4 regions of the Rhizobium sp. NFACC06-2 genome follow, and region 1 is predicted to be linked to each of the others. Evidence: predicted binding sites of a transcription regulator. Region 1 holds the regulator's gene; each other region holds the start of a gene.
What was found. The regulator LexA, encoded in region 1, represses DNA repair genes until DNA is damaged. The targets are predictions, from matches to a motif close to TGTTCNNNNTGTGTTCNG.

Region 2: dnaE (DNA polymerase III subunit alpha) is a predicted target of LexA. The motif match lies at 2,167-2,184, and genes of this name have one in related genera.
Region 3: F3H58_RS01485 (ATP-dependent helicase) is a predicted target of LexA. The motif match lies at 2,433-2,450, and genes of this name have one in related genera.
Region 4: F3H58_RS22800 (DNA recombination protein RmuC) is a predicted target of LexA. The motif match lies at 2,408-2,425, and genes of this name have one in related genera.

What each region holds. Positions count from the first base shown of each region.
Region 1 is NZ_FMVA01000002.1:75,414-79,523, reverse strand. Features, by position in the region: gene F3H58_RS04720 (ComEC/Rec2 family competence protein) at 1-407, shown strand, start outside; gene F3H58_RS04715 (glutathione S-transferase family protein) at 427-1,104, opposite strand; gene lexA (transcriptional repressor LexA) at 1,367-2,089, opposite strand; gene purU (formyltetrahydrofolate deformylase) at 2,315-3,160, opposite strand; gene F3H58_RS04700 (ABC transporter ATP-binding protein) at 3,274-3,939, opposite strand; gene F3H58_RS04695 (branched-chain amino acid ABC transporter ATP-binding protein/permease) at 3,996-4,110, opposite strand, start outside.
Region 2 is NZ_FMVA01000002.1:186,925-191,034, forward strand. Features, by position in the region: gene dnaE (DNA polymerase III subunit alpha) at 1-1,954, opposite strand, end outside; gene F3H58_RS05265 (ABC transporter ATP-binding protein) at 2,496-3,179, opposite strand; gene F3H58_RS05270 (lipoprotein-releasing ABC transporter permease subunit) at 3,195-4,110, opposite strand, start outside.
Region 3 is NZ_FMVA01000001.1:261,617-265,726, reverse strand. Features, by position in the region: gene F3H58_RS01485 (ATP-dependent helicase) at 1-2,391, opposite strand, end outside; gene F3H58_RS01480 (carboxymuconolactone decarboxylase family protein) at 2,493-2,903, opposite strand; gene F3H58_RS01475 (efflux RND transporter periplasmic adaptor subunit) at 3,143-4,110, shown strand, end outside.
Region 4 is NZ_FMVA01000017.1:83,320-87,429, reverse strand. Features, by position in the region: gene trmB (tRNA (guanosine(46)-N7)-methyltransferase TrmB) at 1-217, shown strand, start outside; gene F3H58_RS22805 (ribokinase) at 230-1,129, opposite strand; gene F3H58_RS22800 (DNA recombination protein RmuC) at 1,183-2,376, opposite strand; gene def (peptide deformylase) at 2,525-3,037, shown strand; gene fmt (methionyl-tRNA formyltransferase) at 3,085-4,020, shown strand; gene truA (tRNA pseudouridine(38-40) synthase TruA) at 4,020-4,110, shown strand, end outside.

The DNA of each region.
Region 1 (4,110 bases):
TGATAACGACGCTGAGAGATGCTGCGCCGGGCATTTTCACCTGCGGGACAGGCATTTGGTGTGTGGCGCGTGCGAAAAGCGGCGAATTTATCATCGTGCTGGAAGACGGCCGGTTTGCCGGGAAAGCCTGTGACATTGCCGATATCGTCATCGTCTCCCGCAGAACCTCGTTTGCGCAATGCCGCTCGGGCGCCCTGCTGCTCAGCCGCGACACATTAAGACGTATTGGCTCGGTAGAGATAAATTTCGCCGGCAGCGATCAGGCGGGGGTGGTGGGGCGGATGCGCGCGGCAACCGCCAGCACCGACAGGCCGTGGAGCGAACATCGCTTCTACGACTGGAAGAGCGGGCGCTTTGACCATGAGGTGCCTGAAGCCGTCACCCGGTTGCTGACGGCATCGCATTGAGCGCCGCCAGCATGATTTGTCAGGCCTTGGCGCGCAAATCCGCGGTCAATTCGCCAATGCTGCCGATTTCCTCTTCGTGCGGCAGATCGCGCCAGATTTCCTTCAGCCCGGCCTCATACCATTCGCGCATGGCGGGCAGGGCAAGCAGCCGGTCGCAATAATCCTTCGCCCCCGGCGAAAGATCAGCGCCATAGGTCTGGAAGCGGAACGCCACCGGGCAGAAGAAAGCGTCGACCGCCGTGAATTTCTGACCGGCGAGAAACGGTCCGCCGAATTTTGCAAGACCTTCGCTCCACAGCGAATCTATGCGTTTTATGTCGGCCGCAAGCCCGGCATTGCCGGTTTTGGGTTTTACGCGGATACCGACCGACATGGGGTAAAGATTGCGCAGCGAGGAAAATCCCGCATGCATTTCACTGGCCGCCGAACGCGACCAGGCCCGTGCCTGCTTGTCGCTTGCCCATACGCCCTGATGTCTCTCGGCCAGATATTCGGCAATCGACAGCGATTCCCAGACCGTCACGCCCTCATCAACAAGGCACGGCACCTTGCCGGTCGGCGAAAAGCTGGAGAAGGAAACACCTTCGCCGAAGGGAACGAGTTTTTCATCAAAGGCGATGCCAAGCGTGCGCATCAAAACCCAGGGCCGTAGCGACCATGAGGAATAGTTCTTGTTGGCAATATAAAGATCGTACATGGCGTTTTCCCCCGATGGAACGCGCATTTCTATACCTGCGAAGGGCCTAGGAATATCGCAAAGAATCCATGGCTCCCATAACGCCAATTGATGGACGGGCCGTCATACGCGACGGAACTTCGCAGCAACGAGCGCTTTTGCCAATTTCACAAAGAAAAGGCGCATCAATTCAACGGAACAATGCGCCATTCATTTCGAACGCCAAATCTGTCGCCCCTGAAAACCTATTCGGTGTCATGATGGCGGCGGTAGCCTCCAGTTATCAATGGTAACGACGGATCAATCCCACCAGCTTGCCCTGAATTTTCACCCGATCAGGTCCGAAAATGCGGGTCTCGTAGGCCGGGTTCGCCGCTTCCAGCGCGATGGATGCACCCTTGCGGCGGAAGCGCTTCAGCGTGGCTTCTTCATCATCCACCAGCGCCACGACGATATCGCCCGGATTGGCGGTGTTGCCGTTGCGGATGATGACGGTATCGCCATCAAAAATCCCGGCCTCGATCATCGAATCGCCTTTGACCTCAAGCGCGTAATGTTCGCCCGAACCCAGCATGTCCACCGGCACGGCCACATCATGGGTATTGTTCTGGATGGCGGAAATCGGCACACCGGCAGCGATACGACCCATGACGGGCACCGTGGCGGCTCCGGCGAAATCATTGGCGGGCGCCTTCGCGGCAGGGGCCTGTTCCGGCTCCTTCGGTTTTCCGAGACTGCCTTCGATGACGCTCGGCGAAAAGCCGCGCTGCGGCCTTGCGCCCGGCGTATAAGCCTCGGGCAGCTTGATGACTTCCAGCGCCCGTGCCCTATTAGGTAGCCGGCGAATAAACCCGCGCTCTTCGAGCGCCGTGATCAGCCGGTGGATGCCGGATTTGGAAGCAAGATCGAGTGCATCCTTCATTTCATCGAAGGAGGGCGGCACGCCGGACTCTTTCATTCGCTCATGAATGAAGAGAAGCAATTCCTGCTGTTTGCGCGTGAGCATGAGGAAAACACCCTTGAGAATCGTCGTTGGAGTCGCGAAACAAATACAGAACGAACACTATATGTTCCATATGTGTTCCGCAATCCCCTAAAATCTGGTTAAGCTTGGCTCGAATTTACATTTCGCAAATTGGGAGTAACCAAAGCTCCAGATGTCGTTCCTAGGCGAGACCCCGACGCGTCCCATTCGTTCCGCGTTTCAGGCCAGGGTGTAGATTGGGCTGTGCTATCGCGCGAAAACGACCGTCTTGTTCTTGTTGAGAAGCACCCGGTCCTCAAGGTGCCATGAGACCGCCCGGGCAAGCACGCGTCGCTCGATGTCGCGTCCCTTGCGGACCAGCTCATCCGGCGTATCGGCGTGGCTGACCGGCTCGACGTCCTGGCAGATGATCGGCCCTTCATCGAGATCGCGGGTGACATAATGGGCCGTTGCACCGATCATCTTGACGCCCCTCTCATGGGCTTGGTGATAGGGCTTTGCGCCCTTGAAACCAGGCAGGAAGGAGTGATGAATGTTGATGCAGCGCCCGGATAAGTATTCGGAGAAATTGTCCGATAGGATCTGCATGTAGCGGGCAAGAACGACGAGTTCGGTGCCCGTTTCTTCGATGATGTCCTTGATGCGTGTTTCCTGTTCGGCCTTGTTGTCTTTTGTCACCGGCAGGTGATGATACTTTATCCCGCCCATGAGCGTGAGGTTCAGGGCCTCGCGGGGGTGGTTGCCGACGATGCCGACGATCTCGGCATTCAATTCGCCAATGCGGTGGCGATAGAGAAGATCGCCGAGGCAATGGTCGAAGCGGGAAACGAGCAGCAGCAGCTTGCGCGGCGCACCTGCTGGACGCAGCGTGGCGTCGAGAGCGAAGCGATCGATCTCCTCAGCAAGTCCATTGCGAAAGCCTGCCTCGTCGCCGGCCATGGAGAAGGCGACGCGCATGAAAAACATGCCCGTTTCATGGTCGTCGAATTGTTGAGCTTCATAAATATCGCCGCCATGCTGTGCGATGCGGCCCGAGACCGCAGCGACAATTCCGCTTCTGTTGGGGCAGCGCAGCGTCAGGACGTAATTCATCTAAAGCCTCCTGGAAGATGGAGTTGCGGTTGGACTGTTGTCATAGCGGCGCCCACGCGGAGCCACGCCCCGTTTCCACGGGGCCGAGCGTCAGCACGAAGCGGTCGCGGATGTCACTGGATGGCGTGTTCGCCCGGCCCGAGATAACTCGCCATCAGAGCGGGATCGACGGCGAGTTCGCAAGCTGGGCCTGAGCGGCGCACTTCACCGAGTTCGACGAGATAAGCTTCGTCGGCAATTTCGAGCGCGGCGCGGGCATTCTGCTCGACCAGCAGGATGGAGACACCGGTTTGACGCAGGTCGGCGACGATACGCAGGATTTCGGCGACAATCAGCGGTGCAAGTCCAAGGCTCGGCTCATCGAGAAGTAGCAGTCTCGGCCGGCTCATCAACGCCCGCGCGAGCGCCAGCATCTGCCTTTCGCCGCCCGACAGTGTTCCGGCGAGCTGCTTGCGGCGTTCGCGAAGGCGCGGGAAGAGTGTGTAAACAGCATCGCGTGTCTCGTCGCGCTCCCGACGGGAACGCAGGAAGCCGCCAAGTTCGATATTGTCCTCAACCGTCATCGAGCCGAATAATTCTCGCCTTTCCGGCACCAGGCAGAGGCCGGCGGCAACGCGGCCCTCGATCGTCTCGGGCACCGGCGCGCCGTCGTAAACAATAGTCCCGCGCGAAGGCACGACACCCATGATGGCGTTGAGCAGCGTGGTTTTGCCCGCTCCGTTCGCCCCGATGACCGTGACGATGCTGCCCGATGTCATGGATAGCGAGATGCCGTGCACCACTTCCGCCCGGCCATAGGCAACGCGAATGTCTTTGATGTCGAGTAGATGTCCGCTCACGCTGCCCCCCCAAAATAAGCCGCGATCACGGCCGGATGTTGCCGGATTTCAGCCGGCTTGCCTTCGGCGATCAGGGTACCGAAATCGAGCACGACGATGTGGTCGACCAGC
Region 2 (4,110 bases), 110 kb from region 1:
AGTCCGGCCGCATGCCGATCAGCGCCTTGCGCATGCCGGCACTTTCCACCTGGAACACGCCGATGGTTTCGCCGCGCGAGAGCATCTCGTAGGTTTTCACGTCATCGAGCGGAATCGCCGCGAGATCGACCTTGATACCGCGCTTGGCAACGAAATCGACGGCGACCTTCAGCACTGTCAGCGTCTTCAGGCCGAGGAAGTCGAATTTGACGAGACCGGCGCTTTCCACCCATTTCATGTTGAACTGGGTGACCGGCATATCCGAGCGCGGATCGCGATACATCGGCACCAGCTTCGACAGCGGGCGGTCACCGATGACGATACCGGCGGCGTGGGTGGAGGCGTGGCGGTAAAGTCCCTCGATCTTCTGGGCGATATCCAGTAGGCGAGCGACCACCGGCTCCTTGTCCGCCTCTTCCTGCAGGCGCGGTTCTTCCTCGATCGCTTTTGACAGCGGTGTCGGGTTGGCCGGGTTGTTGGGCACCAGCTTGCAGATCTTGTCCACCTGCCCATAGGGCATTTCCAGCACGCGGCCGACGTCGCGCAAGGCCGCGCGCGCCTGCAGCGAACCGAAGGTGATGATCTGCGCCACCTGCTCGCGGCCATATTTGGCCTGCACGTAACGGATCACCTCTTCGCGACGGTCCTGACAGAAGTCGATATCGAAGTCGGGCATCGAAACGCGTTCGGGATTGAGGAAGCGTTCGAACAGCAGCGAGAAGCGCAGAGGATCGACATCGGTAATCGTGAGCGCATAAGCGACAAGCGAGCCCGCACCCGAACCGCGGCCCGGCCCGACCGGAATATCGTGCTGCTTGGCCCATTTGATGAAGTCGGCAACGATCAGGAAGTAACCGGGGAACTTCATGCGCGAGATGACGCCGAGTTCGAAATCCAGCCGGTCGCGATACTCCTGCTCCGTATAACCGGGCGCCATACCGAGCGCGGCGAGCCGCTGGTCCAGCCCCTCCACCGCCTGGCGGCGCAGTTCCTCCGTTTCGGCGCGCTCGGCTGCTTCCGGATCGTCGCTGGCGCCGGTGAAACGCGGCAGGATCGGCCCGCGCTTCTTCAGCACATAGGAGCAGCGCAGCGCGATCTCGACGGTGTTTTCCAGCGCCTCGGGAAGATCGGCAAACAGCGCCGTCATTTCCTGTCGACTTTTGAGGTAATGATCGGGCGTGAGCCGGAACCGGCTGTCATCGGAGACGATGGCGTTATGCGCCACCGCCATCAGCGCATCATGCGCCTCGTAATCGGCCTTGGAAGGGAAAAACGCCTCGTTGGTGGCAACCAGCGGAATATCATGGTCATAAGCAAGGCCGATCATGCGCCGCTCATGGGAACGGTCATAACCGGACTGGCGCTGCAATTCGATATAAAGCCTATCACCGAAGAGTGACTTCAGCGTCAGCAGCCGTTCCTTCGCCTGGGCGGTGTGGCCCTCCTTCAAGGCCATATCCACCGGACCGCCGGAAGCGCCTGTCAGCGCGATCAGGCCGGCATTAGAGGCTTCCTCCAGCCATGAACGGGTAATATGCACCGAATGGCCGCTGCCCTCGCCTTCCAGATAGGCGCGGCTGACGATATCCACCAGCCGCTCGTAGCCTTCGGCATTGGCGGCCAGCAGAACGATGGCGGGAAGTTTCTGAAGGTGGCTGTTATGGTTGCGGCGGTCCTCCGCCGCATCCTGCATGTCGATCGACAGCTGGCAGCCGATGATGGGCTGCAAACCTTCATCACGCGCCTTTTCGGAAAATTCCAGCGCGACAAAGAGGTTGTTTGTATCGGTAATGGCAATGGCCGGCTGGCCATCGGCGACGGCCTTGGACATGATTTTCTTGAGGGGCAAGGCCCCCTCAAGCAGGGAATAGGCGGAATGAACCCGCAAATGGACGAAACCGGGAGTTTTCAGCGTCTCGCCAGAGGTCTCTCCACGCACAATCGCATCGCCCATATCATCATCCTGTCATTCTGAATCGAGGGGGCGATTTTCCGATTTCCGGCGCTCAAAGTCCACCGCTTTGCGGCGTCCATACAGGTTTCTGCGCCGGCGTGCCCTTCACAGGGCGGTGAGGATCACCGAAAAGCTGGCTACGAAGACAGCGATGGAGGCGAAAGCGGCAACGTCACGGATGAAATCAGTCATTGGTCTCTCCTTACTCGTTATGTTCCAACTTTGTTCTCATTTTGTTCGATTGTCAACAGGGTTTTGCTGATATTCCCCTTGCTAATGCCGCAGAATCGCCTTCGGTTCCCGCATGGCAAACAGCAAGCCACTGACTCCAAAACGAAAAAACCCGGAGGTAAAAACACCCCCCGGGTTCGGAAAAAACTTAAATTTGGAGAACAGGCGTTTTCTGGAGAGCATCGGGCGGACCGACTCGCCAGCCTGGCGCAACCCGTCCCGGGGCCGTCATTCACCCCAATTGGCGGGAACGATCATTTCCAGCGCTATGGAAAAATTGGCGCACGAGGATCGTGTCTCGCGCATCAGTTCAGAAATCGACGATCTTGCCGTCGGCCAGCGTCACGCGCCGGTCCATGCGGGCGGCGAGTTCATGATTGTGGGTGGCGATCAGAGCCGCGAGACCGGATTGGCGTACCAGCGCCTCCAGCGCGTCAAAAACATAATGCGCTGTTTCCGGATCGAGATTGCCGGTCGGCTCATCGGCGAGCAGCAGCAGCGGCGCGTTGGCGACCGCGCGGGCGATGGCGACACGCTGCTGTTCACCGCCGGAGAGTTCCGCCGGGCGGTGCTCACCGCGATGCCCTACCCGCATATAGTCGAGCAGCGCACTGGCGCGCTTGTGGGCTTCGGCCTGTGTCAGACCGGCGATGAGCTGCGGCATCATCACATTTTCCACCGCCGAGAATTCCGGCAGGAGATGATGGAACTGGTAGACAAAACCAATATCGCTGCGGCGGATCGCGGTTCGCGTTTCATCCGGCAGGTCATTGCAGGGCGCGCCGTTGATATAGACCTCGCCGGCATCTGGATGTTCGAGAAGTCCCGCCAGATGTAGCAGCGTGGATTTACCTGTTCCCGAAGGGGCGACCAGCGCCACCATCTCGCCGCTCTTCAATTCGAAATCAGCCTTGCGCAGAATGGAAAGCGACGTCTCGCCCTGACCATAGGTTCTCTCGACGCCAGTAAGCCGCAGCACTGTTTTTTTTGCCATATTGCGAAGCGGTCCTTATTCGTAACGCAGGGCCTGCACCGGATCGAGCTTGGAAGCCCGCCATGCTGGAAAGATCGTTGCCAGGAAAGAGAGCGTCAGTGCCATGATGACAACGGAAATGGTCTCGCTGATATCCATTTCGGCCGGAAGCTGGCTCAGGAAATAAAGCTGCGGGTCAAACAGCACCGTGCCGGATATCCAGGAGAAGAACTGCCGGATGGATTCCACGTTGAGGCAGACGATGACGCCGAGCGCCACGCCGGCAAAGGTGCCGACCATGCCAATGGCTGCCCCGGTCATGAAGAAGATGCGCATCACGGAGCCGGAGCTTGCGCCCATGGTGCGCAGAATGGCGATGTCGCTGCCCTTGTCCTTCACCAGCATGATGAGGCCGGAAATGATGTTCAGCGCCGCCACCAGAACGATGAGGGTGAGGATCATGAACATCACGTTTCTTTCCACCTGCAGGGCGGAGAAGAAGGTCTGGTTCCGCTGTCTCCAGTCGGTGATATAAATCTGCCGTTCGGCGGCCTGTTCCACCAGCGGGCGGATGCCGTCAACGTCGTCGGGGCGGCTGACATAAAGCTCGATGGACTGCACGAGGCCTTCGGCGTTGAAATAAAGCTGGGCTTCGGACAGTGGCATATAGATCATCGAGGCGTCATATTCCGACATGCCGATCTCGAAGACGCCGGATATCTTGTAGGATTTGACGCGCGGATTGACGCCCATCGGCGTCACGTCGCCTTCCGGGGAAATGAGGGTAATGTCGTCACCGGCCGTTACGCCGAGCTGGGAAGCAAGCCTTGAGCCGACGAGAACACCATCTCCGGCCATGAAGCCGACCAGATCGCCGGTCTTGATGTTGGTAGCGACTTCCTTGACCTTGTCGATATCTTCCTGGCGCACGCCGCGCACCAGAGCGCCGGAG
Region 3 (4,110 bases), on a different contig from region 1:
GGAAATATTGCCATTGCCGAATTTGAGGTGGAAGACGCGGTCGCCAACAAAGAATTTCGATGGCGTGTCGGCGACGGATTTCGCCACCAGTTCGCCGTCGATCGTGCGGGTGCGCGGGCCGCTTTCGCCATAACCGATGCGTTCCACCGCATGGCCGGAGCGGGTGCCCCAATTGTCACGGGTGGCGTCGCTGCGGTTCTGCTGCGCACGCTTCCAGCCGGGGGTGGAATAGTTGTTGGTGAAAGGATCGGCCTTGTCGAAACGCGACTGGCCGTAGCCGCCGCGTCCGCCATAACCGCCGTAACTGCTGTCGGATGCCGCGACATCCACATGGGCGGGCGGCAATTCATCGAGGAAACGCGAGGGCAGGGTGGATTGCCACAGCCCGTGAATGCGCCGGTTCGACACGAACCAGATATGGCAGAGCTTCTTGGCGCGGGTGATGCCAACGTAAGCGAGACGGCGTTCTTCTTCCAGACCGGAGCGCCCGCCTTCGTCCAGCGCCCGCTGGTGCGGGAACAGACCTTCTTCCCAGCCGGGCAGGAAGACGGTGTCGAATTCCAGACCCTTGGCGGAGTGCAGCGTCATGATGGAGACGGCATCGAGATTTTCGTTCTGCTCTGCATCCATGACGAGGGCGACGTGCTCGAGGAAGCCGCGCATGCTCTCGAAGGCCTCCATCGAGCGGATGAGTTCCTTCAGGTTCTCAAGCCGTCCGGGCGCTTCGGCCGTCTTGTCGGCCTGCCACATGGCGGTATAGCCGCTTTCGTCGAGAATCTGCTCGGCAAGCGTGGTGTGCTCGGTATTTTCCAAGAGGCCCTGCCAGCGGCGGAAATCTTGCACCACGTCGAACAGCGCCTTGCGCGCCTTTGGTTTCAGCTCGTCGGTCTCGATGATGTCGGCGGCCGCTGCCAGCATCGGAATATCGCGGGCGCGGGCATAGTCGTGCAGGTTACGGATCGTCGTATCGCCAAGACCGCGCTTCGGCGTATTGACGATCCGCTCAAAGGCGAGATCGTCGGCCGGCTGGCAGACGAGGCGGAAATAGGCCATGGCGTCGCGGATTTCGAGGCGCTCATAAAAGCGCGGGCCGCCGATGACGCGGTAATTGAGGCCAAGCGTCACGAAACGGTCTTCGAACTCGCGCATCTGGAAGGAGGCGCGGACGAGAATGGCCATGTCGTTCAGATTATGGTTTTTGCGCTGGAGCTGTTCGATCTCCTCGCCGACCGCACGGGCTTCCTCCTCGGAATCCCAGGCGGCATGCACCACGACCTTTTCGTCATTCGGGCTGCTGCGTTCGGTGAAGAGCGTCTTGCCGAGACGGCCCTCATTATGGGCGATCAGATGGCCGGCCGCGCCGAGAATATGTTCGGTGGAGCGGTAGTTTCGTTCGAGCTTGATGACCTTGGCGCCGGGAAAATCCTTGTCGAAGCGGAGGATATTGTCCACTTCCGCGCCGCGCCAGCCATAGATCGACTGGTCGTCGTCACCCACGCAACAGACGTTCTGCGGTTCGCCCTTGGCGCGTTGGGCAAGCAGCCTCAGCCACATATATTGCGCCGTATTGGTGTCCTGATATTCGTCCACCAGAATGTACCGGAACTTCTGGTGATACTCCTTCAGAATATCGGTGTGGCGGCGGAAGATGCTGATGGGATGCATCAGAAGGTCGCCGAAATCGCAGGCGTTCAGCGTTTTCAGGCGGTTCTGATAGGCGGTGTAAAGTTCGCGGCCCTTGCCATTGGCGAAAGCGCGGCTGTCACCCTCCGGAATGTCCGACGGCGTCAGGCCCTTGTTTTTCCAGCCGTCGATCATGCCGGCGAACTGTTTTGCCGGCCAGCGCTTGTCGTCCAGCCCTTCGGCTTGAATGAGCTGCTTGATCAGCCGCACCACGTCATCGGTATCGAGAATGGTGAAATCCGATTTCAGGCCGACGAGTTCGGCATGGCGGCGCAAAAGCTTGACGCCGATGGAGTGGAAGGTGCCGAGCCAGGGCATGCCCTCGACAGCGCCGCCGACGAGAACGCCGATACGTTCCTTCATCTCGCGGGCAGCCTTGTTGGTGAAGGTCACGGCAAGGATCTCGCGGGGGTAGGCGCGGCCGGTGGAAATGATATGAGCTATGCGGGTGGTCAGAACCCGGGTTTTGCCGGTGCCTGCGCCTGCGAGCACGAGAACGGGACCATCCAGCGTTTCCACGGCATCGCGCTGCTCGGGATTGAGGCCGGAAAGATAGTCGGGTGCAGCACGCGTCTGATCGCGCGCCGCCATGGCGCGGGCGGCAATTCCGAGCCCGCCGCCGCTTTCCACACCGGCATTGTTCGTTGCCCTGCGCGGTGCGGCGGGTTCCTCATCGAAGAACGGCATATCGTCAAAACTGTTGCTCATGCGGCCCAATGTAGTGATTCGGGATATAAAGGCCAGAACCGTGTTCTGCTTTTATTCCGGTATCAACCATCAAAACGCCCATTCCAAGGCATTTTTTCGTTTCATGTCTGCCTGTCGGCGTCGAAAGCGGCGTCAACGGGCACTTGCAACGCCACCGCAAGCTGGTTGGTCTTGGCGGCAAGCGCGATGACGCGCAGCAAATCGGCATGTTGTTCGGTGGTCATGCCCTTGGCTTTTGCTGCTGCGGTGTGGGAATGGGCGCAATAGGAGCAGCCATTGGTGACGGAAACGGCGATATAGAGCATTTCCTTCACCACGGGATCGAGCGCCGAAGGTGTCGCCATCACCGCCTTGACCTCAGCCCATGTCTTTTCAAGCAGATCGGCATCGAAGGCGAGGTAGAGCCACATATTGTTGATGAAATCCGATTTGCGGGTGGCGCGGATGTCATCGAACACCGCCTTGACGCGCGGGTCGGTTTCCGGGTTTTCGGTCTTCGTCACGGTGCTCATGGCTTCCTCCGGTTATGGCGTCTCGGTGGCGCAGATTAGCCCAATGGCGGATATTTGCGACAGGAATGCACGGATGGATTGCGGATTGGCTGCGCCGGCGGCATTTGCGCCCAAATTACAATTACGTAAGGAACGGATTTGTGCGTTGCCTTGCCTCAGCCAAGCAGGAATACTGCATCTGTCCCGGAACGCAGGTTTTCGGGAATGCTTTATGCTGCGCGGATCAACCGGAGAAATATATGCGGGTCTGGAAACAGGTGGGTGTCAGTGTTGCCGTGGTGGGAGCGGGGCTCTGTCTCTGGGGCTTCTATTCGCCCGAAGCCCGCAATGTGCTCGCCAGCATGGGGCTTGGCAAAACGCCTGCCGGCGCCGTCGAGGTTGCCGCCGCTACGCCCGGTTCGGGTCAAAACGCCGGCGGTGCGCGCCGCAATGGCAACGCCACACTGGTGGTGACGGCCCCGGTGAAGAAGGGCACGGTCAATGACCGGCTGAATGCCATCGGCAATGGCGAGGCGATCCAGTCGGTTGTCGTCATGCCGCAGGCTTCCGGCACGCTTTCCGAAATTCGCACGTCGTCCGGCGCACGTGTCGTGAAGGGGCAGGTGCTGGCGCGGCTCGACGATGAGGAGCAGGTGATCGAGCGCGACAAGGCGCAGGTGGCGCTGCGCAGCGCCGTTGAAAAATCCAACTCCTACAAGAACCTGAAATCCGTTTCCCGCCTCGATGTGCTGGATGCGCAGATTGCCGAAGAAGCCGCCAAGCTTGCGCTGAGCACCGCCGAACTCAATCTCAAGCGGCGCGATATCGTTGCGCCGATAGAGGGTGTGGCGGGTATCGTCGCCGCCAATATCGGCGATAACGTCACCACGCAGTCAACCATCGTCAGCATCGATGACCGTTCGGAAATTCTCGTCAATTTCTGGGCCCCCGAGCGGTTCGCAACCGCGATCAAGGTCGGCATGCCGGTGGAGGCCACGTCCATTTCCCGGCCGGGTGAGACCTTCAAGGGCGAGATCGAGGCCGTCGACAACCGCGTCGATGAGGCGAGCCGCACGATCCGTATCCGGGCGAAGTTCGGCAATGAGAAGGACGAGCTGAGGGCGGGCATGTCCTTCGGCGTCACCATGCGTTTTGCCGGGGAAACTTATGCCTCGGTCGATCCACTGGCCGTGCAGTGGGATGCGGAAGGCTCTTACGTCTGGCGCGT
Region 4 (4,110 bases), on a different contig from region 1:
GCTGAAACCCGGTGGAAAGTTCTGCTTCGCTTCCGATATCGATACCTACGTGAACTGGACGCTGCAGCATTGCGCCCGCCATGGCGGCTTCGAATGGACAGCGACGAGCGCTGAAGACTGGCGCACGCCCTACGCCAACTGGCCGGGCACGCGTTATGAGAACAAGGCGAAAAGAGAAGGCCGCAGCTCAGCCTATCTCACCTTCATTCGTCGTTGAGCGGCTGATCCCTCAGAGTGCCGCATCCACTTCCGCGGCAAGCGGAATGGAAGGCTGCGCGCCGGCGCGGGTGCAGGCGAGCGAACCTGCGACGGCGGCGCGCTTCAGCGCCCTTTCGAAATCCATACCCTGATCGAGGCTCGCGGCGAGATAACCGCAGAAGGTGTCGCCCGCACCGACCGTATCGACCGGTTCGATCTTGAGGCCGGAAGCCCGGAAAACCTTGCCGTTGCGCATGGCGATCACACCATCGGCACCGAGCGTCACGATCAATGTTTGGCCGGTCCTGTCATGCAGGGCTTTCAGTTCGTTTTCCCGCTCAGAACCGGAAAGGCCGTTCTTTCCGATCAGCAATTCGAACTCGGTTTCATTGGCGATGACGATATCGGCAAGGCCCGCAAGCCGCGGCCCATCGGCGGTCAGTGGCGCAGTATTGATGACGGTGGTGACGCGCTTTGCCTTCGCAGCCGTCAGCGCCGCTTCGATAGCGGGCGCGGGTATCTCGAACTGCAGCATCAAAATATCGCCCGCCGACATTTCCGCCAGGGCTTTCGCGGCGTCGGATGCGGAGACTTCACCATTGGCGGCGGGAATGACCGAGATCATGTTTTCCCCGCCTTCGCCGATAAGGATCACTGCCGTCCCCGTAGGGCCGGGCGTGGTCTTCACCAGTGAGAGATCGGTGCCGGCGTCGCGCAGCAATGTCAGCGCCGGCGCGGCAAAGGTGTCATCGCCCGCAGCCCCTGCCATCTTGACCGTGGCGCCCGCACGCCGTGCGGCCAGCGCCTGGTTGGCTCCCTTGCCGCCGGCGGCCGTGGAGAAGGTCTCGCCCGTCACGGTTTCACCCGGCTTGGGCAGGCGTTTGGCGGTGGCGACGAGGTCCATGTTGATGGAGCCGAAAACAGTAATCATGGAGGGCGTGTCCGTATAGAATTCAAGCAAGGCGGCGACTTTGCCCGAGCGGATCACTCGTCGTCAACCACCCGCAACTTTGCCGTTCCCGCCCTGTTCTCGGCAAAGCGTCGAGCCTGCTCGATTTCCCCGTGCGAAGTCTCTTTTTCCGTCGGTGAAAAATCGAGACCCTCGATTTTCTGGCCGCGCGCCAGCACCTTGTCGGAGGAGATCAGCATCATGTCGATATCTTTTTGGGCCAATCCAAAATGTGCCTGCAGCTTGCGCGTCCGGTCGTCCAGCCGCCGCACATCGTCCATCAGCAATGCCACTTCACCCTGAATGAGATGCGCCTGCTCGCGCATGCGCTGATCCTTGAGCACGGACTGGATGACCTGTACCGACAGCATCAGAAGTGACGGCGAAACGATGACGACACGGGCGCGGTGGGCGCGTTGCACCAGATATTCGAAGTGCTGGTGAATATCGGCGAAGATCGATTCGGACGGCACGAAGATGAAGGCCGTATCCTGCGTCTCACCGCGGATGAGATATTTCTCGGCCACATCGCGAATATGCACTTCCATATCGCGGCGGAACTGCTGCACGGCGGCGCGTTTGGTTTCTGGCGTTTCGTCCGCCTTGATGGCGTTCCACGCCTCCAGCGGAAACTTGGCGTCGATGACGAGCGGCGGGGCATTGTTGGGCATCTTGATGGTGCAGTCAGGCCGGTATCCGTTCGAAAGCGTTGGCTGCAACTGGAAGGCCCCGGCCGGAAGCGCATCGGCAATCAGCGTCTCCATGCGGGCCTGTCCAAAGGCGCCGCGCGTCTGCTTGTTGGAAAGGATGGCCTGCAGCCCGACCACATCCTTGGCCAGATCCTGAATATTGCCCTGCGCGGCGTCGATGACCGCGAGACGCTCCTGCAGGCGGCTCAGATTCTCATGCGTCGACCGGGTCTGCTCCGTCAGTGTTTCGCCAAGGCGCTGCGACATGCCGTCGAGGCGCTGGTTCAGCGTCTGGCTCATCTCGGTCTGGCGGGTGCCGAGCGTTTCCGCCATGGCGGCAATGCGGCCATGCAGTTCGGACTGTGTTTTGAGGAGGTCGGAGATTTCGCCATCGGCTCCCGCTTTTTTCGCACGGCTCGCCGTCACCAGCCAGGTCGTGACCAGACCGAAAACCAGAGCCGCGAGCAGCGCGCCGAAGCTGATGTCGACGGAGCCGGCCCGTAACGCGGGATCGAGGAGAACGGAGAAATCTATGCTCATGATTAAATCTAGCAGGTTTCTTGTGATTCGGAAGATCAAAACAAGAACATTCCTGCGGCGGAAATGAGTCGGGCGGGGCGGATGCCGGAGGCTGATTGAACCTCGTGTTTTTTATTTCCTCCGCGCAAGAGATACGTTATGGGAAGCCATGACCATCAAACCGCTTATCATTTTGCCCGATCCCGTGCTGCGCCAGCAATCGAAGCCCATCGAAAAGGTGGATGCCGAGGTGCTGCGTCTTGCCGACGACATGCTGGAAACCATGTATGATGCGCCGGGTATCGGCCTCGCCGCCATTCAGATCGGCGTGGCGCGCCGCATGCTGGTGATCGACGTTGCGCGTGAAGGCGAGGAAAAGACCCCGATCGTCTTCATCAATCCGGAAATCCTCAAGGTGTCGGACGATGTCTCGACCTATGAAGAAGGCTGCCTCTCCATCCCCGATTATTACGCCGAGGTTGAGCGTCCCGCGTCGCTCACGGTGCAATATGTCGGCCGTGACGGCAAGCAGCAGACGGTCGAGGCGGATGGCCTGCTCGCCACCTGCCTGCAGCACGAGATCGATCACCTGAACGGCGTTCTCTTCATCGACCATATTTCGCGGCTGAAGCGCGACATGGTCATCAAGAAATTCACGAAAGCGGCCCGCGCAAAGATCTGATCCGTCGCCGCAGGCGAACGGAGCGGAAGACAGGGCAGGGGGCGATCATGGCTCTTCGCATCATATTCATGGGCACGCCGGAATTTTCCGTTCCGACGTTGCGTGCATTGGCGGAAGTCGGTCACGAGATCGCCGCCGTCTACACCCAGCCGCCGCGTCCAGGCGGCCGTCGCGGCCTTGATCTGCAGAAATCGCCGGTGCATCAGGCTGCGGAACTGCTGAGTTTACCGGTACTGACACCATTGAATTTCAAGGCAGAGGAAGATCGCCAGCAGTTCCGGGATTTCAATGCCGATGTCGCGGTCGTCGTGGCTTACGGGCTGCTGCTGCCCGAAGCGATCCTCTCCGGCACACGTCTTGGCTGTTACAATGGTCACGCCTCGCTGCTTCCGCGCTGGCGCGGTGCTGCCCCCATTCAGCGGGCGATCATGGCCGGGGACACTGAAACCGGCATGATGGTCATGAAAATGGAAAAGGGGCTCGATACCGGCCCCGTCGCGCTCACCGCAAAGGTGGCGATCGACGAAAATATGACGGCCGGCGAGCTGCATGACAGCCTGATGCTGACAGGCGCTCGGTTGATGCGTCAGGCGATGGACAAGCTGGAAGCAGATGAGCTGCCCCTCGTCGAGCAGGCGGAAGAAGGCGTTCTCTACGCCGCGAAAATCGACAAAGGCGAGACCCGCATCGATTTTTCAAGACCGGCGCAGGATGTGCATAATCATATTCGTGGCCTTTCGCCGTTTCCCGGCTCATGGCTGGAGATGGAGATCGGCGGCAAGCCCGAGCGCGTCAAGGTACTGGCGTCCGAGCTCGCCAGCGGAATGGGCGAGGCAGGCAGCGCACTGGATGATGTCCTCACCATTGCCTGTGGCAGCGGCGCCGTGCGGCTCACACGTTTGCAGAAGGCGGGCGGCAAGCCGATGTCGGCGGCCGATTTCGTGCGCGGTACCCCGGTTCCGGCCACCACGAGGCTCGGCTGATGCCACGGTTTCGCATGACCGTCGAATATGACGGTACGCCCTATTATGGTTGGCAGAGACAGGAAAACGGCCCCTCGGTTCAGGGTGCGC